Regions from separate parts of the Oceanobacillus sp. MO10714A genome, predicted to be linked through region 1. Evidence: riboswitches for the same ligand, from Rfam matches in the RefSeq annotation. Region 1 holds a riboswitch; each other region holds the start of a gene.
What was found. Region 1 has a riboswitch for S-adenosylmethionine ahead of metK (methionine adenosyltransferase). Riboswitches for the same ligand answer to the same signal wherever they lie in the genome.

Region 1 (4,196 bases):
TCACAATCGATGAGGATTCGAGCATTTGGTTCCACGTTGTAATCCGCGGAGATATTGCACCAACAAGAATTGGTAAACGAGTTAGCATCCAAGACTTAACCGTTCTACACCAAAGCCCTGATAATCCACTTATTATTGAAGATGACGTAACGGTCGGCCATCAAGTCACCCTACATTCAGCCATTATTAGAAAGAACGCCCTTATTGGTATGGGAGCAATCATCCTGGACGGGGCGGAAATCGGAGAAAATGCATTTGTAGCAGCAGGAAGCCTCGTGCCTCCGGGGAAGAAAATTGCACCAAACACCTTATATATGGGCAACCCTGCAAAATACGCAAGAGACCTCACAGAGGCTGATTACCAAGAAATGGAACGGGTAAGAAAATCCTACGTGGAGAAAGGTCAATATTATAAAATACATACAGATTTGGGGAAAAAATAAATTTTCCTTTATACAATAAGAGCTATCCCGACTCAACGGAATAGCTCTTATTGCACTTCATATAAAGTGAAACTTCATTCAGTGGGGAATTCCCTCCCCACTGAATGTTAGTTGAACAGAATCAGGGATTTACGGACTGTTTATTCCCCACCTTCACATGTCGGACTTCCCTCCTATTTAAGGCAGGGATATTACAGACCGTTAATGCGTGATAAAACTATTAAAACGTATGAGCAACACCGAACTATCCTGTGAGGCACGATTACTACGCTACTTTGACTACTGGATACGCTAGTACAATCGGTCTTCGGTGGGACGAGTAACCTCATGTCCCCGGCAGCCGCGAAACTATACCATAATGACGTTTCCACCTTCGCGCTTTTTACTTTTCACAAACTATCTTTTGCAGTTCTTCAACTTTATCAAGTTTTTCCCACGGGAAAATAATGTCGGTTCTGCCGAAATGTCCATAAGCCGCTGTATTTTTATAAATCGGCTTCCGTAAATCAAGCATCTCGATCAGCCCTGCAGGTCGAAGGTCAAATAGCTTACGCACCGCTCCCACTAATACTTCTTCCTGATACTCGCTCGTTCCAAATGTGTCGATTGTGATGGATACAGGCTCTGCAACACCGATCGCATAAGCAAGCTGTACTTCACATTTTGCAGCAAGCCCTGCCGCCACGATGTTTTTCGCTACATATCGAGCTGCATAAGCTCCGGAACGGTCCACCTTTGTCGGATCCTTCCCACTGAAAGCACCTCCGCCGTGACGTGCGTAGCCTCCGTACGTATCCACGATGATCTTCCGGCCCGTTAAGCCGACATCACCTTGCGGACCGCCAAGCACGAAGCGGCCAGATGGATTGATGAAGTATTTTGTATCTTCATCTAAAAGCGCTTCTGGTATAACCGGTTTTATAACATACTCTCGAATGTCAGAAATAATCTGTTCATTCGGAATGTCTTCATGATGCTGAGTAGAAACAACGATTGTATCCACACGAACTGGTTGATTCTTTTCATCATATTCGACGGTAACTTGTGTCTTCCCATCTGGACGTAAATAATCCAATACCCGGTTTTTTCTTACATCGGAAAGACGTCTTGCAAGCTTATGGGAAAGACTAATTGGAAGTGGCATATATTCTTCCGTCTCTTTCGTCGCATAACCGAACACTAATCCTTGGTCACCTGCTCCGATTGCTTCTATTTCTTCTTCCATCTTCCCTTCTCTTGCTTCAAGTGCCTTATCGACCCCACCGGCAATATCAGGTGATTGCTCATCAATTGCAGTCATGACGGCACAAGTTTCATAATCAAAGCCATACTTTGCTCGGGTATAACCAATGTCTTTCACCGTCTGGCGGACAATTTGCGGTATATCTACATAAGTTGTAGTTGTGATTTCACCTGCTACGAGCACCATTCCCGTTGTAACGACTGTCTCGCATGCCACACGTGCATCTGGATCTTCTTTTAAAATATCATCCAGTATCGCATCAGATATTTGATCCGACATTTTATCAGGATGTCCCTCTGTTACTGATTCTGAAGTAAATAAACGACGATTTGCATTTGCAGCCATTTGGCTTGTTCTCTCCTTTGTAATATGTAACGGAACCCAATCTCCATTCGTTCCATTATTCAAAGCATGAAAATAAAAATCCTTTCCCGCAAGTATGAGGAAAGGATTAATTAGCCTTTCACTCTTATTGTTCAAGGAAAATTCCTTGCAACAGATTAGCACCTTTCACAAATCGTGAGGTTGCTGGGCTTCACCGGGTCTGTCCCTCCACCAGCTCTGAATAAGAATTGAAATTATTATAACCTTATTTAAAAGGGATTCGTTACTTAATAATCGATTACTGAAAAATAGCGTATCATATTTCATTATTTTTTACCAGTTTTATTTTCATACTGTCTGTTCTTTGTTACAATCAAATATAGAACAACATATTGAAATCGTTTTCCAACAAAAATGATAACGAACTAAAATAGGTTACCGACAGTTCTCAAAAAATTTTTCAATTAGTATGGACTATTCCATTTAATGTGTTATACTAATGTCAGATTTAAGATAAGCGATAAGGAGGAAGTTTGCAGTCTTCCTTCAACAAAACCTTTTAAAAGGCAGGAGAATAAGAATGAAAATGGTGGAGAAATCATTGACAAACCAACTATTAGAACACGAGAATTTGAATCGAAACTATTCAGTAGCTCGTCTGGTGGAACGCGTGTTAGATCGAAATGAAGGCGTTCTAACTTCAACAGGAGCAGTAACTGCAACTACAGGTAAATATACAGGTCGTTCACCGAAAGACAAATTTATTGTTAAAGACGAGATTACGGAAGATACGGTTGAATGGGGTCCAGTGAATCAACCGATCGATGAAGCTTCCTTTGATAAGTTACACGAAAAGGTAGTAAATTACTTAATGGAAAAGGACGAAGTTTATCAGTTCCAAGGCTTTGCTGGAGCGGATGAAAAATATCGTTTACCGATCCAAGTAATTAACGAATTTGCCTGGCATAATCTTTTTGCCCGTCAACTATTTATAACACCTACAGAAGAAGAACTTAAAACACATCAAGCAGAATTTACGGTTATTTCAGCACCGCATTTTAAAGCAGACCCTGCAGAAGATGGGACGAATTCAGAGACATTCATCATCATTTCCTTCAAGAAGCGTGTCGTATTAATCGGGGGAACGGAATATGCAGGGGAAATTAAAAAGTCGATTTTCTCTGTAATGAACTATCTGCTGCCACAGCAGGATGTTCTATCGATGCACTGCTCAGCGAACGTTGGTCAAGAGGGTGACGTGGCATTATTTTTCGGCCTATCCGGAACCGGAAAAACGACTCTTTCTGCTGATCCATACCGCCGGTTGATTGGTGATGATGAACATGGCTGGAGTCCGAATGGTGTATTTAATATTGAAGGCGGCTGTTATGCTAAATGTGTTAATCTTTCTGCAGAGAAAGAGCCACAAATTTTCAACGCGATCCGCTTTGGTTCTGTACTTGAGAACGTTACGATTGATGATGTGACAAGTGAACCAAATTATGACGATACGAGCTTGACGGAAAATACCCGGGCAGCTTATCCGGTAGATAATATCGATAACATCGTCACTCCAAGTGTTGCTGGTCATCCGAATACGATTATTTTCTTAACGGCCGACGCGTCTGGAACATTGCCACCGATCAGCAAGCTTACGAAAGAACAGGCTATGTACCATTTTCTAAGCGGCTATACTAGTAAGCTTGCTGGGACAGAGCGCGGCGTGACGGAGCCGGAAGCGACCTTCTCTGCTTGCTTTGGATCCCCATTCTTACCGCTCGCACCAGCGAAGTATGCGGATATGCTTGGACAAAAAATCGATCAGTATAATTCTAATGTATTCCTCGTAAACACGGGTTGGACTGGTGGGTCTTACGGTGTTGGAAACCGAATGAAATTATCCTATACACGCGCGATGATCCATGCCGCGCTAGAAGGTGAATTGAATCATATCGAAACAATAACCGATGATATATTCGGCTTGCAGGTTCCTGTTCACGTAGCAGGTGTGCCTGATGAAGTACTCATCCCGAAGAATACATGGGAAGATAAAGCGGCCTACGAACAGGAAGCGAAAGCACTCGCTAAGAAATTCCACGAGAACTTTGCGAAGTTTGAGAACGTGAGTGATGCTACTAAAGCAGCAGGTCCCGTGTATAAAGGGTAACAATGTATCCTCATCCCAA
Region 2 (4,196 bases), on a different contig from region 1:
AGTTACATAATAAAGTATGCAAAAGCAGGCTCCTCTGTCACAATCGGCATCTTAAGGCTGCGGTGTTTTATTTCTTAACGTATCGAGTAATAAATCCCTTAAAAATTCAGGTAGGAAATATTGTTTCATTTCTGATTTGGCAATTTCAGGGAGAAGGCGACCGAAAGTAAATGTATCGGCAGTAGCAATGCGATATGTTTTCTGCTTTTCCACAGCTGAACCATCACAGAACGTTACCCCAGTCACTGCTTCCGTTCCGTTCGCCCGTAGTGTCGTAGATATGGATAACCCAGCAAAAAGCATTCTGCCAATGACTTTCCCGCGGAAACCGAATCCTTTCAATTGAATCTCCATGAAATCTTTCTTCAAGGAAGCACGGATCACTTCAATCAATTCATCTCCCCTCAAATGCACGACAACTGGGTTGATCGGATGCGGACAAATCCGGTGGATATCACCGTAAGTGACCATTCCTTTTGGCAAGCCGTCAAGCAGAAGTCCAGCATTCAACAAAGATGCATCAGCATCCGTCCATTTCCGTACTGTTTCCGTCAAATCTTGCATCATCGGCACATCGCTAAACCAGTCCGCTTGAAACCCTTCTTCTAGATAAACAACTTCTGTTCCCAATATTCCAGAAGCTTCTTTTTCCAATTCAGTAAGCAGCCCTCTCGTATCTTCATCTTCGGGATAGCTTGATACATCTGTTGTATAAGCCTCTTTTTGGATGAGCTCCTTTTTATCATGATCATATGTTAAGATAACTTCGCCAACATACATACAATGCTTGCCAGCAGCAGTGAGAAGACTGTTGTTCACATATTCACCGGTCCGCAACAGATGGTGAGTATGCCCTCCAATAATAACGTCGATATCCGGGAATTTCCGCGCAATCGCTTCATCTTCACTAATTCCTAAATGGGATAGAAGAATGATAATATCCGCTTCTTTCTTTAAAGAGGCCAGCTGTTTTTCCAACTCTTCAAAGGGGGAAGTTAGGTACCAGCCGAGTAGCCCGTAAAAAGCATTGAACGGAGCAGTAAGCCCGATCATTCCGATCCGTACTCCCGATTCCGTCTGGATAATTCGAGTATCGTGCAGCCATGCAGGTGGATTATGTTCTTTATGCTTCAAGTTCGCACAGACAACTTCAAATTCCGCCCCGTCGTATAAATGATATAAATCATCATGGGATAGTGTAATCCCTTCGTTGTTCCCAAGTGTGATGACATCATAACCGACCTCGTTTAAAAGCTTCACATTCGCCTTTCCCATCGAAGCCTCCGATATTGGATGAACACGGTCCATATGGTCACCAACATCAACTAAATAATGGGCATCCTCCCGAGCGATACGATTCTTTTTCATATCCTTTAAATAGCCAGCTGTCCGCGGCCACTGGCTGAAATCACTATGCAAATCATTTGTATAATAAAAATAAAGTTTTTCCTTCATAAATATTGCTCCTTAGCCTAAACCGTCCATAATCAAATGGATTCCTATAAGAAACTATATCAGCGATTCCTCCTGATGCAAACTATTTTGCATATTCATTATGTATTCTTTATTTCTCTTGCATTTTCTGAATAGCTGTACTATTATATATTCAATCATTAAAAACTTCATAATTTTTTCTTATCAAGAGAGACGGAGGGATTTGGCCCAATGAAGTCTCAGCAACCAGCTTAAACACGTGAGCCCGGTGCTAATTCCAATTGACGACCTGCCGTCTTGAAGATAAGAAGAGCGTACTTGTGTAGATACCGAGACCTTCTTCTTATAGAAGGTCTCTTTTTTATTACGAAGAATAGGGTGATAAGATGACAAAACAAAAGATTGAAAGTCGTTTAGTCCAATTAGGAAATCGATCGGATAAAAAAACGGGAGCAGTAAGTACACCGATTTACTTAACTACTGCCTATGAACATCAGGGTCTCGGTGAATCAACCGGATACGATTATAGCAGAACGAAAAATCCGACGCGAGAGATCCTGGAAAAGGGCATTGCCGATTTGGAAAATGGCTATGCAGGATTTGCCTGCAGTTCCGGAATGGCTGCCATTCAACTTGTATTATCCTTGTTTAAATCTGGGGATTCCTTATTGTTTTCAGCGGATGTGTACGGTGGAACCTATCGTTTATTAAAGCAATATGAGGAAAAATACAATATAAAGGCATGCTATTCCGATTTCGCATCGGTCGCTGCTGTAGAGGCATTGATTACGGAAAGTACAAAAGCTATCTTCATTGAGACTCCAACGAACCCGCTCATGGAGACAATTGATATCCCAACATATGCCGAACTCGCTAAAGAACATGATTTATTACTCATTGTCGATAACACTTTTTTAACACCTTATTTACAGCAGCCACTAGAGCTCGGTGCCGATATCGTCATTCATAGTGCAACGAAATATATTGGCGGCCATAATGATGTATTGGCGGGATTAGTCGTCGCAAAAGATGAAGATATTTCAGAACTCCTTGCAACGAATCATAATTCTTCCGGGGCAGTGCTTTCCCCTGCCGATTCTTTTTTAATTGTTCGAGGGATGAAGACACTTGGACTGCGCATGAAGCGTCATGAGGAGAATGCGAAGAAAATAGTGGAATATTTAAATGTGCGCGATGCAGTCGAGAATGTTCTATATCCAGGAGTTGGCGGGATGCTTTCGTTCCGTTTACAGGATGAAGCTTTAATTAATCCATTTTTACAAAATCTGCAGCTGATCACCTTTGCAGAAAGCCTAGGTGGTGTCGAAAGCTTTATTACATATCCGACCACACAGACCCATGCCGATATTCCGCTGGATGAGCGGGAAAGTCGCGGGGTCGATGACCGTCTCTTACGCTTTTCTGTTGGAATTGAGCATATTGATGATCTCATTTTAGATCTTGATACGGTTTTTGAAAAAATCCAGGCAGCTACTGTTTTTGGATTAAATAAATGAAAGTGGGATATAACACTAGAGATAAACCCTACAAATCATAATAACGCTCTCGAAATTTACTAAGTGCGTTTGGAGACTGCATCGGTCGCTGTGTCTCATTAAGAATTCTCCCTCTGCAGCAGTCTCTGCATAGTCGAAGCTGGTAAGATGGTTTGTTTGAAGTGGTCCTATCTTTATCTGCAGAAAATACCTATCTTTTAAGAGAATCCCCTTAAAAGATAGGTATTTAAATTAATAAAAATTGCTTTTAATGCAGTTTTAATATTATTTTGCAGCGGGTTGTAAGGTCATCGGAAGAATACAGATCTCTTTCCTATATAAAGGTATAAACCCCTTCTTTCATCTTTTGCATACATACTTCCCTTTTTAAGCTTGTAATTTTTCATACAGTCCTTTTTTGGACTGGCCGGGCATATATTTAAAAATAAACATATTTTTGCAGGGGGAGTACGATGTTTAGTCTATTGGAAAAGGCTGTTCTGTCTATAGCCTTATTACGGATTTTTTCCGGTTCGATCGAAATATTTGCGGCATTTTTAATGATTAAATTTAATGAGATAGAAAAAACTTTAATCATTAACAGTTCACTCGCTTTTGTCGGTCCCCTTATCCTCCTGCTCACTACTGCAATTGGGATTATCGGGATGTCCACAAAAATATCCTTTAGTAAATTCCTGTGGATTTTTCTTGGCGTTGCTCTAATTATTTACGGAATTAAGAAGGGATAGTGATTTTTCATGAAACGGTTGTGTATATTCTTTTTCTGTTCTTTTATTCATAATTCTTGTAAGGATTTCTTCTACATACATACCAAAGGTCGGGTTTGTTCGTTTTCTTGGCCGTGCCAACGCAATGTTTTGGTTTAACGCTATCCTCCCATCTTCTATTAATATCACCCTGTCCGCTATTGCAACTGCTTCTTCTACATCATGTGTAACAAGAATTGCTGTAAATTTCTTTTCTGTCCATAATGTTTCAATCAGTTCTTGCATTTCTAACCTTGTTAGCGCATCAAGTGCGCCTAGAGGTTCATCTAGTAGAAGTAAATTTGGCTCATGAACCAATGCTCTTGCTAAAGCAACCCGCTGTTTTTGACCACCGGAAAGCATGGAAGGAAAGTCATTTGCTCTATCTTCCAGCCCCACTTGGGTGAGGGATTCTAAAGCTTTCTTTTGCTGATCGCCAGGGAGTCCGATACAGACATTATCAATTACCCGCTTCCACGGAAGCAACCTGCCATCTTGA
Region 3 (4,196 bases), on a different contig from region 1:
AGAATACAAACACCGGTATTCCGATAATTAACCCCCAGACACCAAAGAAATGCTGGGAAAAGATCAAGACAATAAATGTATAAAATACAGGTAAGTCTGTTTTAGAAGACATCAATTTCGGATTAAGAATATACGCTTCAATTGCATGGATAACCATAATTGCGATGAGCAAGTAAATAACGGTTAAAAAGCCCCCGATTGTATAGGCGATGAGAGATAGCGGGATAAGTGAAATGATTACACCTGCAACAGGGATAAGCCCTAAGAAAAAGACCATAATCGCTAATCCAAAGATCTGTGGGAATCCAAGAATGATTAATACAATGACCGTAAGAAATGTATTAATCAGGGCAATCATAAATTGTGCTTCAATTACTTTGCCAAAGGTGCGTGAAAACTTACTGCCGAAGTACTCGATCTCCAGGTAAAATGGCGCAACTTTACTTTTTTTGAACTTACTCGTAAATGCAAGTAGGCGGGGTTTTTCGAGCAGGAAGAATAAGCTAAGTATTAACGAGATTAAAACCTGTACACTTACCGTGCTAATATCTGTAATCGACTTTAAGAGAAATGAAAAGCCGTTTTCTATGTAGCTTGTAATTTGAGCGCTTGAAATAATCGGTTCTATAAAACTAAAAACTGGATTATTATACGATTGGATGGAGAAATTTGAAATCTGCCCAATGACTTGACTGATTTCCATCGTTATAATTGGTAAGTATTTTACTGCTCCTACTGTTAATAAACTGACGATTACGGAGTATAGCAATAACACGAGAATCGATCGGTTAAATTTGATCCGTTTCATTGTAAATTCAACTAGCCCATTCATCAAAAATGAAAAAATAAAAGTAAGGAGGATAATATTTATTAAACTTCTTACACTGTAAAGAATTAGAATGATTAAACCAAAAATAATAATGCGTTTTACTCCGGTTTTTCGAAAAAAGTCGACGATTGATTCCATATAATATTTCCTCTCTTATGCCATGTGAAGTAAGTTAACTAGTTTTGCCTATATCCTTTAGTATCCACTTATAACAGGAAAAATACAAGATAAAAACTTAAGTAATCCTGCAATCATATTAAACCTGGGACAAATGCTCTGACCCTCTGTCCCGCTGAAACAACTTTAAAAAAAAGTTGACAATTTTATTCTTTTTGATTAGAATAGTTTCCAATCGGTTAAATTTTAAAATAATTTGTTCAATACAATTACATATGTATACTCTCTTATTAAGAGTGGTGGAGGGAATAGGCCCGACGAAACCCGGCAACCTGCAGTTGGCCAAACTGCAAAGGTGCTAAATCCTACAGTTTTTAAGAATCTGAAAGATAAGAGGAGGAATTTTAAAACCCTCTTCTTAAGGAAGGGGGTTTTTTATATGAAGCAATCTTTGAAAAGGTGGAAAGTTCACATTTAAACCCGACTATACTTATAAGGAAAATAAAGTTTGGAAAACTTAAATTGAAATTCAATATAAAAATAAGCCTAGGAGGAACTAGACATGAGAAAGTGGATTGCTTTTATCGCAGGAATGATTGGAGCTTCGCTCGTTATAACGGCTTGTGACTCTGCCCAGGGAGAAGGAAAGGACACATTAGATAAAGTGGTATTAGATTATGCATATTATTCCCCGACAAGTCTAGCATTGAAAGAATTTGGTTGGGCGGAGGAAGTGTTTGAGGAGCAGGGGATAGAAGTGGAATGGGTGCTCAGTCATGGGAGTAATAAAGCACTTGAGTTTTTAAATTCGAGTAGTGTAGATTTCGGTTCGGCTGCTGGGGCAGCTGCATTAATTGCAAAATCAAACGGATCGGCAATTGAGTCCGTTTATATTTATTCGAAGCCGGAATGGACGGCACTTGTCGCAACAGCTGATTCTGACATTAAATCGGTAGAACAACTGGAAGGTAAGAAAGTAGCTGCCACATTAGGAACAGACCCGTACATTTTCTTGCTGCGTTCGTTGCAGGAAGCGGGACTTTCCTCACAGGATTTGGAAATTGTGAACTTACAACATGCTGATGGTGCAAATGCTCTTTTAACCGATCAAGTCGATGTATGGGCAGGGTTAGATCCACATATGGCAAAAGTTGAAGTAGATTCTGGAGCAAATTTATTTTTACGGGACCATGATAAAAATACGTACGGAACATTAAATGTTCGATCCGAATTTGCAGAACAGCATCCAGAGGTTATAGAAAAAGTAATTGAAGTCTATGAAAAGGCGAGAGAATGGGTCATCGAAAATCCAGAGGAGGCAGCGGAAATATTGGCACGAGAAGCAGATATGGATTTAGAGATAGCTGAGAAGAGCTTGGAACGGAATGACTTTTCAGATCCGATTCCCGGAGAGAAGCAAATTGAAGCACTTAACGCAGCAGGTGAAGTACTGCAAGCGGAAAGTGTCATTCAAGAAAATATTGATGTTAAGGAACTTGTGGAAGAATTGATCGTTGAACAATATTCAAAAAATGTAATCGAATGAAGTAGGGGGAATAGGCATGTCCGTCAAAACAGAGGTAAATGAAATATTTGAAGTAAAAGAAAAGAAAGCAATAAAGGTCAACTCAGAATGGAAGAAAGTGAGGGGGTTCGCGCTTGGTCTCATTATCCCAGCTGTTCTGTTTATCATCTGGGAAGCGGCGGTTCGTTTCAGCTTGCTCGATGCTTATGTCTTTCCCTCTCCAACGACAATTGTACAAAAAATCATTGAACTAGCGAATGAAGGAACACTTTGGGGGCATGTTGGGATCACCTTCTATCGTGTGGCTGTTGGTTTTCTAGCTGGGACGGTTGCCGCAGTTGTCATCGGGTCTGTTGTCGGTTATTTTAAATGGTTTGAACAATTGATGGATCCATTAATCCAAGCGTTTCGTTCGATTCCGTCGCTCGCGTGGGTGCCACTATTTATCCTATGGATGGGAATTGGAGAGGCCTCTAAAGTGATGTTAATTGCAGTTGGTGTCTTTTTCCCAATTTATTTGAATATCGTTTCAGGAATTCAAGGTGTAGACCGGAAGTTAATTGAGGTTGGGAAGATTCACCATTTCACAGCATTACAAACAGTTCGTCGCATTATTTTTCCAGCATCCCTCCCATCTTTCCTCGTTGGGTTACGGAGCGGGGTTGGATTAGGCTGGATGTTCGTTGTTGCTTCCGAGTTAATGGGAGCAAGCCAAGGACTAGGATATTTGCTCGTCGTCGGTCAAAATACGTATTCACCTGAACTGATCATTGCAAGCATTATATTATTCGCACTACTAGGTAAAGCAACGGATTTCCTATTGAAGACATTAGAGGCCCGTGCATTAAAATGGCAGGATAACTTACAAAACCAGCTCTGACGGAGGGATCATCATGTTGAAAGTAGAAAACGCATCAAGAACGTTCAATAACGGACTGGCAGGATTTAAAAATCTATCATTTGCCATTCAGGAAGGCGAGACGGTTGGAATCCTGGGAACGAGTGGTTGTGGGAAAAGTACATTATTACGGGTGTTATCTGGTTTGGATGAAGGATTTAAGGGAGATATTGAGCTTGCGAGTCTAGGTGAGCAACCAATCGGAATGATTTTCCAAGAACCGAGATTAATGCCTTGGCTAACCGTGAAAGAAAATATCTTATTTGGTGTAAAAGATACGAAAAGTGTTGACGTGCAGGAATATTTGAATCTAGTCGGATTATCCGAATTTGGCAATCATTTTCCAAAAGATTTATCTGGTGGAATGGCGCAACGAACGGCGATTGCCCGCGCACTTATTGGAGAGCCTAGTGTTTTGTTATTAGACGAGCCATTTAGCGCACTTGATGCTTTCACCAAAATGCAATTGCAGGATTTATTGTTAGAAATTCAAGAGATTCGCTCGACAACGATGATTATCGTTACACATGATATTGATGAAGCATTGTACTTATGTGACCGGATATTGATTCTTGGTGGTCAGCCAGGGACATTGGAAAGAGAGCTGTCCGTTGTGGGAGCGAAGCCTCGTGACCGGGGTAATTCAAACTTAGCAGCAAAAAAAGCTGAAATTTTAGATGTATTACATATTGAATAAGGGGGCTAACGAACGATGGGGAAAGAAGAAGTCATTGATTCATATGAAGGGAATTATAATATAGCAGCTGATCTGCCTGTCAGGGAGGATTTCACTTGGAAGGCAATCGAGTCTCATTTTAGTTGGTCGG
Region 4 (4,196 bases), on a different contig from region 1:
GAACGATATCGACTTTGAGGCAGTCCATATCGTTGAGGATACACCATCTAAGGATAAGATTTTACAATTAATTGAAAAAAGTGGTCTAGAACCGAAGAAGTTCTTTAATACGAGCGGTAAAAAATATCGCGAATTGAATATGAAAGAGAAGATTAAAGATGCTTCAGTTGAAGAAATGGCAGAATACCTAGCTTCTGACGGCATGTTGATAAAACGGCCGATAGCAGCGATGGGAGACAAAATCACTGTTGGTTTTAAAGAAGACGAATACGAATCAACTTGGAATTAGTACAGAAGGTAAAGAGAAAATGTGATGTACAGTAGATTTTCTAATCTATCCATTGTATAGTTGGAGTAGAAGAAACGGAAAGGATGATAACCGATGAATTTACCAGAGGACTTACGTTATACGAAAGAGCACGAGTGGATTAAGAAAGAGAGCGACAATAAAGTGCGCATCGGAATTACTGATTTCGCTCAAGATGAACTTGGAGATATCGTGTTTGTCGAACTTCCGGAAGAGGGCGACACAGTCGAAGCGGACGATTCATTTGGCAGTGTAGAATCGGTAAAAACAGTTTCCGAGCTATATGCACCAGTCAAAGGGACAATAGTTGAAATCAATGAAGAATTGGAAGACAGCCCAGAACTTGTCAACGAATCTCCATATGAACAGGCTTGGATGATCGTTGTAGAACTAGAGGACGCAAGCGAATGGGATAATTTACTGACAGCTGAAGAATACAAAGCAATCATAGAAGAATAATACTAAAGCAAGACAAAAAAGGAGGGGGACTAACTATACAATAAAACAGTATAGTCAGCCTCCTTTCTTTCATATGCTATAATAGGTGGATGATTTGATCGGATAAGGAGTGGCAGGGTATGATAGCGCACGAAACCGAAAAAGTTATTATTGTGGAGGGGTTGACAGATAAACGTAAGATAGAAGAAATTCTAAGCGAAGAAGTCACGATTATTTGTACAAACGGCTCACTAAGCGTCCATTGGTTTGATGAGCTGTTAGAAACATATAACTTAGATGAAAATGATGTCTACATCTTTGTCGATGAAGATAAAAATGGCTTGAAACTACGAAAACAACTGGCACGGGAACTCCCTCATGCCGACCATATTTATATTAGCAGGGATTACCGTGAAGTCGCAACTACCCCTTATAAAATCCTTGCCTCCTTACTCGTTGCAAAACATTTTTCAGTACGACCAACATTTTTATATTAGTCAGGTGAGTCTATGCAGAAAGTAATATCAAAACAGCTAAAGAAAGATTCTTACTTATTATATATTTATTCGCCATTTTGTGGCACATGCCATATCGCTAGGACGATACTTGAAAAAATTGAAGACATTCATGGCGAAGAAATATTTTATGAAATGAATGCCAATTTTGAAGAAGCTTTCTTACACGAACATAAAATAGAGAACGTGCCTTGTTTATTAATTAAGGAGAATAATGAAGTAAAGGAGAAAGTGTATACTTTCTATTCTACCGGTAATATTTATCGTTATCTTTTCGAATATAAGCCTGAGCTCTTCGCTGGGGAAAGCTATTGACAGCATAACTCAACTCATGCTATGATTTCTTTATGTTAATTGAATAGGTATGCTCTTATCGAGAGCGGTGGAGGGACTGGCCCTGTGAAACCGCGGCAACCTTCAAAGTCGTTTGAAAGGTGCCAATTCCTGCTAATATCTTGATAGATAAGAGAACAAGAAATGCAACTATAGGTAAAAGCGTCTTTCTGTTCTCGAATAGAAAGACGCTTTTTTGATTTATTTGGAAGGAGATAGTACGTTGATTTCCATTAAAGGTTTAAGGAAGCAATACGTTACAAAAGAAAGGCAAATCATTGCAGTTGATGATTTGGATCTGGATATAAAAGAAGGAGAAATATTTGGCGTTATTGGTTATAGTGGTGCTGGTAAAAGTACCTTCATCCGCTTGCTCAATCGGTTGGAGGAGCCATCAGGTGGATCAGTAACAATAGGTGATAAAGACATAACACGTTTGAAGAAAAATGATCTCCGCATTGCACGCCAAGATATTGGAATGGTGTTTCAACATTTTAATTTACTATGGTCGCGGACTGTGGCAGAGAACATTGCATTCCCGCTTGAAATTGCTGGAGTGAGCAAAACGGAGCGTAAACAGCGGGTTCAAGAATTGATCGACTTGGTCGGTTTAACTGGTCGGGAAGATGCTTATCCATCTGAATTAAGTGGTGGACAAAAACAGCGTGTCGGTATTGCTAGATCACTGGCGAACAAACCGAAACTATTACTTTGTGATGAAGCGACATCTGCTCTTGACCCGGAAACGACAACATCTATTTTGGATCTACTCGTTGACATCAATGAAAAGATGGGACTCACAATTATTCTGATTACCCACGAAATGCAGGTCATCCGGAAAATTTGCCACCGGGTTGCTGTTATGGAAGAGGGAAAAGTAGTGGAAATGGGAGATGTCCTCGATGTTTTCCTTCATCCGAAACAACAAATAACAAAGAAATTTGTTAGCCAGGTGATGGGAAATGCAGAGGAAGAGGATGCGATCCCAAGTATGCTGCAAGATAATCCAGAAGGAAAGCTCATCAAACTGCAATTTATCGGAGAATCAGCAAACAAAGCTTTAATCAGTCAGCTTGCGAAACAGTTTGCCATCGATATCAATATTATCCAAGGCAAGATTACGAATACGAAGACCGGAAGTTACGGAACATTGTTTGTTCAAATTACTGGTGAGGATGCGGAAATTGACCGTGCTATTCTCTATGTTCAAACGAAAACCTCCGTGGAATTGGAGGTCATCCTAAATGTTTGAAAATGTGAATATGGACGAGCTGTTAACAGCGACTAATGAAACTTTTTATATGACAATTATTTCGCTATTAGGCACCTTGGTCATCGGAATACTTCTTGGATTATTACTATTTCTTACAGCAAGAGGCGGTATTTGGGAAAATAAAGTCATTAATGCAATAACCGCATCTGTTGTCAACGTATTCCGTTCGATTCCGTTTATAATATTGATTCTGTTATTATTTCCATTTACAAATTTCCTTATTGGGACGATTCGAGGACCAAGTGCTGCGCTACCAGCGCTAATTATCGGCAGCGCGCCATTTTACGCTCGGCTTGTGGAGATTGCGTTCCGGGAAGTTGATAAAGGTGTCATTGAAGCTGCAAAATCAATCGGTGCGAAGACGAGTACGATTATATTTAAAGTATTGATACCTGAATCCTTACCAGCTCTCGTATCAGGGCTGACCGTTACAGCTATTGCACTTATCGGCTATACCGCGATGGCAGGAATAATTGGGGCAGGCGGTCTTGGAGATTATGCTTATTTCTATGGTTTCCAGCGCCGGAACTTTGATCTTGTGTTTATTTGTACGATAATAATTTTGATCATTGTATTTATTATTCAATTTATTGGAGATTTCATTACCAATAAAATAGATAAAAGATAAAAAGGAGAGGAATAAAGATGAGAAAGTTTCTAGGATTAATTCTACTATCATTCATTCTGTTGCTGGCTGCATGTGGTACAAGTGGAGAAAAAGAAGATACCGCAAATGGTGCAGATGATGCAGATAACACCGCTGGAGAAGAAGCCACAGAACCGGTTGATATCGTTATTGGCGCATCAAGTACACCCCATGCCGAAATTTTAGAAGAAGCTAAGCCGTTGCTTGAAGAGGAAGGAATCAATATAACAATCGAGATGTATCAAGATTATGTATTACCGAATGAGGACTTGGAATCGGGTACGCTCGATGCGAACTTCTTCCAGCATATTCCGTTCCTCGATCAAACAATTGATGACACAGGGTATGATTTAGATTATATTGATGGAATCCATATTGAACCGATGGGTGTTTACTCGAAGAATATCACATCACTTGATGAGATTGAGGATGGTCAAGAGATTATCATCAGCCGTTCCATTCCTGACCATGGACGTATTCTTTCATTATTTGAGCAACAAGACTTGATTACATTGGATGAGAGTGCAGAGAAATCTACGGCAACAATTGATGATATTGTAGACAATCCATTGAATCTAACATTCTCACCAGATGTGGATCCATTGTTATTACCAGAAATGTACGAGTCGGAGCCGGATGCATTAGTTGCAATCAACACAAACTATGCCATCGATGCAGGCCTGA

Region 2: another riboswitch for S-adenosylmethionine. It lies ahead of SPD53_RS15795 (methionine biosynthesis PLP-dependent protein); the one in region 1 lies ahead of metK (methionine adenosyltransferase).
Region 3: another riboswitch for S-adenosylmethionine. It lies ahead of SPD53_RS12725 (aliphatic sulfonate ABC transporter substrate-binding protein); the one in region 1 lies ahead of metK (methionine adenosyltransferase).
Region 4: another riboswitch for S-adenosylmethionine. It lies ahead of SPD53_RS16005 (methionine ABC transporter ATP-binding protein); the one in region 1 lies ahead of metK (methionine adenosyltransferase).

What each region holds. Positions count from the first base shown of each region.
Region 1 covers NZ_JAXHDC010000031.1:34,552-38,747, reverse strand. The annotation lists gene SPD53_RS14085 (gamma carbonic anhydrase) at 1-443, shown strand, start outside; gene metK (methionine adenosyltransferase) at 826-2,031, opposite strand; SAM riboswitch class I at 2,153-2,258, opposite strand; gene pckA (phosphoenolpyruvate carboxykinase (ATP)) at 2,597-4,177, shown strand.
Region 2 covers NZ_JAXHDC010000041.1:19,876-24,071, forward strand. The annotation lists gene SPD53_RS15790 (bifunctional metallophosphatase/5'-nucleotidase) at 52-1,455, opposite strand; SAM riboswitch class I at 1,633-1,744, shown strand; gene SPD53_RS15795 (methionine biosynthesis PLP-dependent protein) at 1,821-2,951, shown strand; gene SPD53_RS15800 (YqhV family protein) at 3,404-3,679, shown strand; gene SPD53_RS15805 (ATP-binding cassette domain-containing protein) at 3,650-4,196, opposite strand, start outside.
Region 3 covers NZ_JAXHDC010000025.1:36,883-41,078, reverse strand. The annotation lists gene SPD53_RS12730 (AI-2E family transporter) at 1-967, opposite strand, end outside; SAM riboswitch class I at 1,231-1,342, shown strand; gene SPD53_RS12725 (aliphatic sulfonate ABC transporter substrate-binding protein) at 1,509-2,492, shown strand; gene SPD53_RS12720 (ABC transporter permease) at 2,509-3,351, shown strand; gene SPD53_RS12715 (ABC transporter ATP-binding protein) at 3,365-4,066, shown strand; gene acsA (acetate--CoA ligase) at 4,082-4,196, shown strand, end outside.
Region 4 covers NZ_JAXHDC010000043.1:11,032-15,227, forward strand. The annotation lists gene SPD53_RS15985 (arsenate reductase family protein) at 1-289, shown strand, start outside; gene gcvH (glycine cleavage system protein GcvH) at 383-766, shown strand; gene SPD53_RS15995 (toprim domain-containing protein) at 886-1,242, shown strand; gene SPD53_RS16000 (thioredoxin family protein) at 1,255-1,575, shown strand; SAM riboswitch class I at 1,628-1,729, shown strand; gene SPD53_RS16005 (methionine ABC transporter ATP-binding protein) at 1,817-2,845, shown strand; gene SPD53_RS16010 (methionine ABC transporter permease) at 2,838-3,494, shown strand; gene SPD53_RS16015 (MetQ/NlpA family ABC transporter substrate-binding protein) at 3,512-4,196, shown strand, end outside.